DNA from 3 places in the Clostridium sulfidigenes genome. Region 3 is predicted to be linked to each of the others. Evidence: riboswitches for the same ligand, from Rfam matches in the RefSeq annotation. Region 3 holds a riboswitch; each other region holds the start of a gene.
What was found. A riboswitch is a leader RNA that binds a small molecule or an ion and turns the genes downstream of it on or off. The one in region 3 is predicted to bind thiamine pyrophosphate.

Region 1 (2,274 bases), on a different contig from region 3:
TCCGCTAATAAAGATGCAGGTAATGTTGGAGTTAATATATCTAGTGATAATATGGCTGCACGTTTTCAAATATCCACAGAGATTGAGGAATTTAAGAAGAAAATAAATAAACTTAAATCAGTAACATTCATGGATACCTCTGTTACTAGAGATGATTTTAATGTAGTTATGAATATAAAAACAGAAGGATATACATCTAAGAAATATAAAGGTATTGTTACCTTTGAAAAGACTGAAAATGCTTCCTCCACTAGCTATTATATAAGTAACGTTTATGATCGTGGAGAATGGAAGTTTAACATAAGTGATGAAAAACCGAAGGAATTCTAAAAGTAAAATAAATATAGTAATTAAAAGGATATAGCATGATGATTAAATGAACATCACGCTATATCCTTATTAAATTATTGTATAGAATTATTAGTATAAGGAGCTAATCGTTTTGTAAGACTATTTAAATTTATAACTGAGCATACAGCTAAGCAAATTATACAATCTATAAGAATATAAGTACCATTATATACTAGTGAATATACTGCTGGAGTTAAGTTGTAATCAGCAGCATAACTTCCCCAGAAAATTATTCCTGCAATGTAGTGGAATATAAATCTTGCAAAGAAAGCTACTATTATAGCTAAATACTTATTTTTCTTAAAAAATCCTGAAAGTCCAATTGCCATAAAAGGTAGAGTATAGTCAAAAAGAACTTGAATAGGGTGAAGAATATATGCAGGTCCTATAACAAAGTTTAGTATTCCATACACAAAGCCAGTGAATATTCCTATAGTAGGCCCATAAATCAAGGATATTAAAATTATAGGTAGCATACTAGCAAGAGTTGCGCTTCCACCTAAAGGAAATTCGAAAAATTTGAAAAACTGAAGAATTACCGACATAGCAACTGCTAAGGCTATATGAGCTGTTAATCTAGAAGTAAACTTGATATGTTTAACTTTTATAAACACACAAAATAGAATTAGGACACCAAATAAGGTGGCAATAGTTGTCCAACTAGCTAGAATATTTTTCATATTTTCTAAGATATTCATAAAGAGTCCTCCTTAAATTAAGTAGTGCTAAGGACTAATGTTGAAGCTGAAGTTATACTCTGCAAAAAAGCCATGTTCGTAAGAACACGGCTAAATAACTAAGCATTAACTTAAGCTTATTAATCGCTTCCCTACGCTAGCATTATCTAGGTCAGGTAAAGGGTAATGAAAAATCATTTCTCAGCCGAAGCACCCCTAGCACAATATATTATTTTATATTTTCATAATAGCATACATAGTTTTATAGTTCAATAGAGCCCTATATAAACCGAATAAAAATAGAGACTACGAATTTTAATCGTGTCTCTATAATGATGAATAATACATATTTCTTTAAAATATATATCTATATTTTTGTAACATTTGCTGCTTGAGGGCCTCTATCCCCACTAACTATTTCAAATTGAACCTTTTGTCCTTCATCAAGAACCTTATAGCCATCTCCCGTTACAGCAGAGAAATGTACAAATACATCTTCATGACCTTCCATAGATATAAATCCAAACCCTTTTTCACTATTAAACCATTTTACTGTTCCTACTTCCATATAATCTCCGTTAAGCAACTTAAATAGTTGCACCCTTTTCAACATACTCAGTTTTGCGGTGCTACTCCTGTTGGTCGTGTACTCTAGGGCATCAAATCTTAATATTATTAAGATAAGCACGGAATCTCCTTTCAAAATATTTGACCATATCTAATTTCTTAGATATTAATTATAGTGTTCTCAATTTAAAATTTTTTATACTATTTTATTATACGTTTAGCAATATAATATCTATTACTATAATAAGCAGAATTTAAGTTAGAAACTCTTACGCAGTCACCAGGTTTAGGAGCTTGTATAAATAAATCATTACCCTTATAGATTCCTACATGAGATATATCATTAGGATCATCATCATTAGTAGTAAAGAAGATTAAATCTCCAGGTTTTAAATCCTTACGATGAACAATAACACCTTGATGCACTTGATAGTATGTAGATCTTTCTAAGGAGATTCCTAGTTGCTTGTACACATATTGAGCAAGTCCAGAACAGTCAAAACCTACAGGGGTAAATCCACCCCAAAGGTATGGTACTCCAATGTATTCTTCAGCTTTAGCAACTATGTCTTCACCAGTACAGTTACTTTGTATAAGAGGAGTTTCCTTTACTATTGGATTTGATGATTGATTTTCATCAGATATGGTTACATAGTCACCGCTAATATATCCATTAGTA
Region 2 (2,274 bases), on a different contig from region 3:
GAGCTACATCCGTAACTAAAGGTCCTAAAACATAAAATGGTGCTCCGTGACAAAGTCTTTTTTGAAGTAACATATTAGCTTCTATTTCATTTATAGCCATGTGCCCTGGACCTTCAATTATAACTTGTACATTTCTCTCCCAAGCTCTTTTTGTAAGCTCACCTAATACCATAAGCTCCTTAATTTGTGAAGCATCTGTGGCATCAGCTATCGAACCTGGTCTACATGCGTCTCCTAAACTTAAAGTTAAATCATATTTTTCACATATATCTAATAATCTATCAAAATACTCATAGAATGGATTTTCTCTCTGATTTAATTCCATCCAAGCAAACAAAAGAGATCCTCCCCTTGAAACTATATTAGTAATCCTCTTATTTCTTTTAAAAGTATTTATAGTTTCCCTGTTTAGTCCTGCATGGATAGTTACAAAATCTACTCCATCCTGTGCATGCTTTTCTACTACTTTAAAGAATTCATCTACAGAGATATCCTTTAGTTCCTTATCATAAAAGCCAACTACATCATACATTGGTACTGTTCCAATCATCGCTGTAGACATTTCTACTAACTTTTCTCTAAACTTCGCAGTTTTTCCATAATTAGAAAGGTCCATAATAGCCTCTGCTTTCATATCTAAAGCAACTTTTACCTTTTCCATTTCTTTATCTATGTCATCACAATCTTTGGATATACCTAAATTTACATTTATTTTAGTTTTAAGACCTTGTCCTACTCCCTGTGGTACAAGAGATTTATGATTTTTATTAGCAGGTATAGCTACCTTCCCTTCCGCTACTAAAGCCCTTAACTCTTGAATATCCATATTCTCTGACTTAGCTACAATCTCCATCTCTCTTGTTACAATGCCCTTCCTAGCGGCATCCATTTGTGTTGTAAAATTCATACTTTCTTCCTCCCTAAGTACAATAATTATTTAATTTAATAATTTAGCGCCTTTCTTTAGGAGAAAATAATTGCTTACATATTTTTTTACAAACCTTTATTAATTCTTATCTAAAAAAATAAAGGCTTACACAAGGTAAGCCTTTAGATGAATTCATAAAATAAATATTTATAAACATTTTTATAAATAAGCTATTATTAAAATCTTTTAAAGCTTTCCTTCGATGGCATTATCCACATCAGGTTCAAGGGTTAAAGCAATTATTGCTTCTCTCAGCATTAGGCACCCCTAGCTAAATAATTATTAAATTAACTTCATTATAACATAAAAACTATAATTTTCAAATTCACTTTTAATTTATTATTATCCACATTTTTAATGGAAAATTTTTAATAACATATTTTTTCTTTCTAAGGATAAACTAAAGTCGAGTTTTCTTAAACCTTTTATTTTTCAATAGCTTATCCTTATTCTTGTTATTCTCATCAAATATACTCATACTTAAGAATTTAAGTAAATACTTTAAAAGGACGGTGTATTACAATGAAAAAATCTTTAATTATACTAACATTAGTTGGTGCCATCATGACTTCTTCTACTGTAGCCTTTGGATATGATAATATATCAATGGATTCTAATAGTGAAAAAATGACTACTATAGAGACTCCATCAGAAAAATCTAAGGATGAAAAACCCACTGAGGAAAAGAAACCAACTATGATTGAGGAAGAAGAAAAGACAAAAAAACCTGATGAAAAGAAGCAAACTATAAGTGAGTCTAAGCCTGAGAATGAAAAAGCTCCTAAAGAAGATGAAAAGAAACCAACTCTAAACGAAACTGATGAGAAAAAACAAAATACAAAGACTCCTGGAAAACATATGAGAAAACCAGAGTGTGATAATAAGTGTAACCCTGAAAATAACAAGGAAAACGAAAAGAAGGCTCAATAATTAAGTATAAATTTAAACTTAATTTAAATATAGGCTATGTTTTAACAACAGTTTAAAACATAGCCTAATATTTTATTTTATGCTGCTTTCTTTGTTTCTATATCTCTTTGAATTTTGCTAAAAAATTTATAAGTAGTTGAAGATAACATCATTCCAAAGGCAATAGCTCCACCTACTATAATAGTTTTCATTGCACTGCTATAAGCAAGGTCATAATTTTGAGCTACTATATATAATACTGTGTTATAGGCCATAACTCCTGGTACTAACGGGAATATTCCTGGTATTGAAAACTGCATACTTGGAGCCTTTAACCTTCTTGCCATTACTTCACTATAAACTCCTACTACAAATGCCCCCATGAAAGTAGCAATAATTACACTTCCTCCATAGTTGAACACTATTAAATAGCTTAT
Region 3 (2,274 bases):
ATGATGCTATAAGGACTGATTCCTTAACTTTAGTTAATATCTCATTACACAACATTGCTTTATAATTTGCACTATCAAAAGCTTCTAACACAATATCTACATCTTCAAATAATTCTTTTATATTCCCCTTCTCTATTTTCTCAATTTTTTCATTTATCTCTATAAATGGATTTATGTCTAAGAGTTGTTTTTTTAAAGCAATAACCTTATATTCTCCTATATCTCTTATTAAGTATTGCTGTCTATTTAAATTTGATGGTTCTACCACATCAAAATCTATTATTCTTATAAATCCCACTCCTAACCGTGCTAAGGATATAGCAATATTGGACCCAAGGCCTCCTACACCTGCAATGGCTACTCTTGCCTTTGATACTTTTTCATGTACCCCTGGTGTATGCCTTGCCATCATAACACCTCTAAGTTCACTTTTACTTGGAACTTGTCCTCTCTTTATAAAAACAATGTTGTCACCCTCCTTTAATATCTTATCTTTAACTAAAGGAAATCCATTTAGTATCACCACATCACAACTAGGATTAAGCCTATCCTTTAAACGAAGACATGTTTCACCCTTATTAACTTCTTCTATGTTTTCATTAACTTTAATTTTAATTTTCTCATTCAAACAAATCCACCACTCTACATCTTTCTGTAAAAGTCTTTTCAAATATATTTATAATTTCTCTTTAGCCTCCCCCTACAAAAGATATAACTTCTATAATATCCTCCTCTTTTAAATATATTTCCCAATAATTTTCTCTTGGTACTATTTCTTTATTTAATTCCACTACTACCTTTTCTTCATTAACATCTAACTTACTTAGCAAACTGCTTATAGTAGTTATTCCATTCATATCTACACTTTTTCCATTAACCTTCATATTTTCACCTTCTTTCAATACCTATGTACATTAACTAACTTATTTTTACAAATAAAAAACACCTAACAAATGCTAGGTGTTGAAAATCTCAATAACTCATATAACAATATCTTCTTATTTAAGTTTAGATATTAATAATTAAAATTATATCTTTACTTAAGCTTTTATAAAAATACTAATTTTGCATAAGCAAGACTTTTATTTTATATAAAAATAAGATTTATTATTTGCTTCCCTCCGATGGTACTAACCATATCAGGTTCTTAGAGTTAGGACTTTCCTTCTCAGCCAAATTGGCACCCCTAGCTATCTATTAAATTATATTTATTATAACATTGCGGATTTACAAATTCAACTATACCATTCAATAAATACCTAATTGCGCTCCTATATATATGAATAGTTTTTTATAATAATCACAAAATAAGGTTGAACGAAATGTTGAAGGAGGTTAAATTTATGAAATTAGAAGATAACCCTGAGCTACGTGAAAAAGCTAAACAAATGCTTATAGATGGAGAATCCTATGATAAAATTATGGACGTAACTCATTTAAGATTAAAAGATGTAAAAAGAATTGAAAGAGAAGAAGTAAGTAGTCATTTTTAGTTAATACAAAATACCCTGTAAAGTAATCCTCTATTTTGTGTGTTAAGCTTTCAGGGTATATTCTATTTTTGTATATGTTTTTGTCCTATATGTCTGTTTTATGCTCTAGTATTTCAATAAATTTTGTAGTTGCGGGAGAAAGGGACACACTCTTTAAAAAACATAGCCCTATACTTCTTTTAGGTATTTCTTCTTTTAATTTCACTTTATATACTGTTCCCTTTTCTAAATATTCTTTTGAAAATTCTTTAATAACACAGGCTATTCCTAAGTTTGCCCTTGCGAATTCTAATAATAAATCATAAGATCCTAATTCGATTTCAGCAGTAATTTTAATTCCTTTAGATAACATATATTTTTCTATGTATTGCCTTGATATAGATTTAGATTCTAATAATATTAATGGTAATTTTGTTATTTCTTCGAGGCTAATGGGTCTAGAGCAACGGTTCTTGTACTTATTTCCACAGACAAATATATCATGAATATCCATACATTCTCTAAGTTCCAGTGCGGAATCTTCAATAGGAAAATTACAAATTGCAATATCTATTTCCCCTGACTTTACACTAGCACAAAGCTCTAAGGTTGTGGCATTTATTATTTTAAACTTAATATTGGGATATTCCTTGTGAAATTGTTCTAAATAGGGTAATAAAAAATATCTTGATATGGTATCTCCTACACCTATTTTTAAATCTCCTATCATCATATTTTTAATTTTTAAAAGTTTATCTTCTCCAACATGTATCAAATTCATGGCAGAGCTAGCATATTCAAA

Region 1: linked by a shared signal. The riboswitch ahead of thiT (energy-coupled thiamine transporter ThiT) and the one ahead of thiS (sulfur carrier protein ThiS) in region 3 are both predicted to bind thiamine pyrophosphate.
Region 2: linked by a shared signal. The riboswitch ahead of thiC (phosphomethylpyrimidine synthase ThiC) and the one ahead of thiS (sulfur carrier protein ThiS) in region 3 are both predicted to bind thiamine pyrophosphate.

The regions. Positions count from the first base shown of each region.
Region 1 covers NZ_JBQHQR010000011.1:76,578-78,851, reverse strand. The annotation lists gene ACTNBA_RS13160 (YhfM domain-containing protein) at 1-330, shown strand, start outside; gene thiT (energy-coupled thiamine transporter ThiT) at 405-1,049, opposite strand; TPP riboswitch at 1,161-1,256, opposite strand; gene ACTNBA_RS13150 (cold-shock protein) at 1,396-1,596, opposite strand; gene ACTNBA_RS13145 (C40 family peptidase) at 1,797-2,274, opposite strand, start outside.
Region 2 covers NZ_JBQHQR010000013.1:45,903-48,176, forward strand. The annotation lists gene thiC (phosphomethylpyrimidine synthase ThiC) at 1-907, opposite strand, end outside; TPP riboswitch at 1,106-1,207, opposite strand; gene ACTNBA_RS14300 (hypothetical protein) at 1,451-1,858, shown strand; gene ACTNBA_RS14305 (threonine/serine exporter family protein) at 1,936-2,274, opposite strand, start outside.
Region 3 covers NZ_JBQHQR010000019.1:29,550-31,823, forward strand. The annotation lists gene thiF (sulfur carrier protein ThiS adenylyltransferase ThiF) at 1-616, opposite strand, end outside; gene thiS (sulfur carrier protein ThiS) at 690-884, opposite strand; TPP riboswitch at 1,100-1,198, opposite strand; gene ACTNBA_RS17260 (hypothetical protein) at 1,344-1,493, shown strand; gene ACTNBA_RS17265 (LysR family transcriptional regulator) at 1,579-2,274, opposite strand, start outside.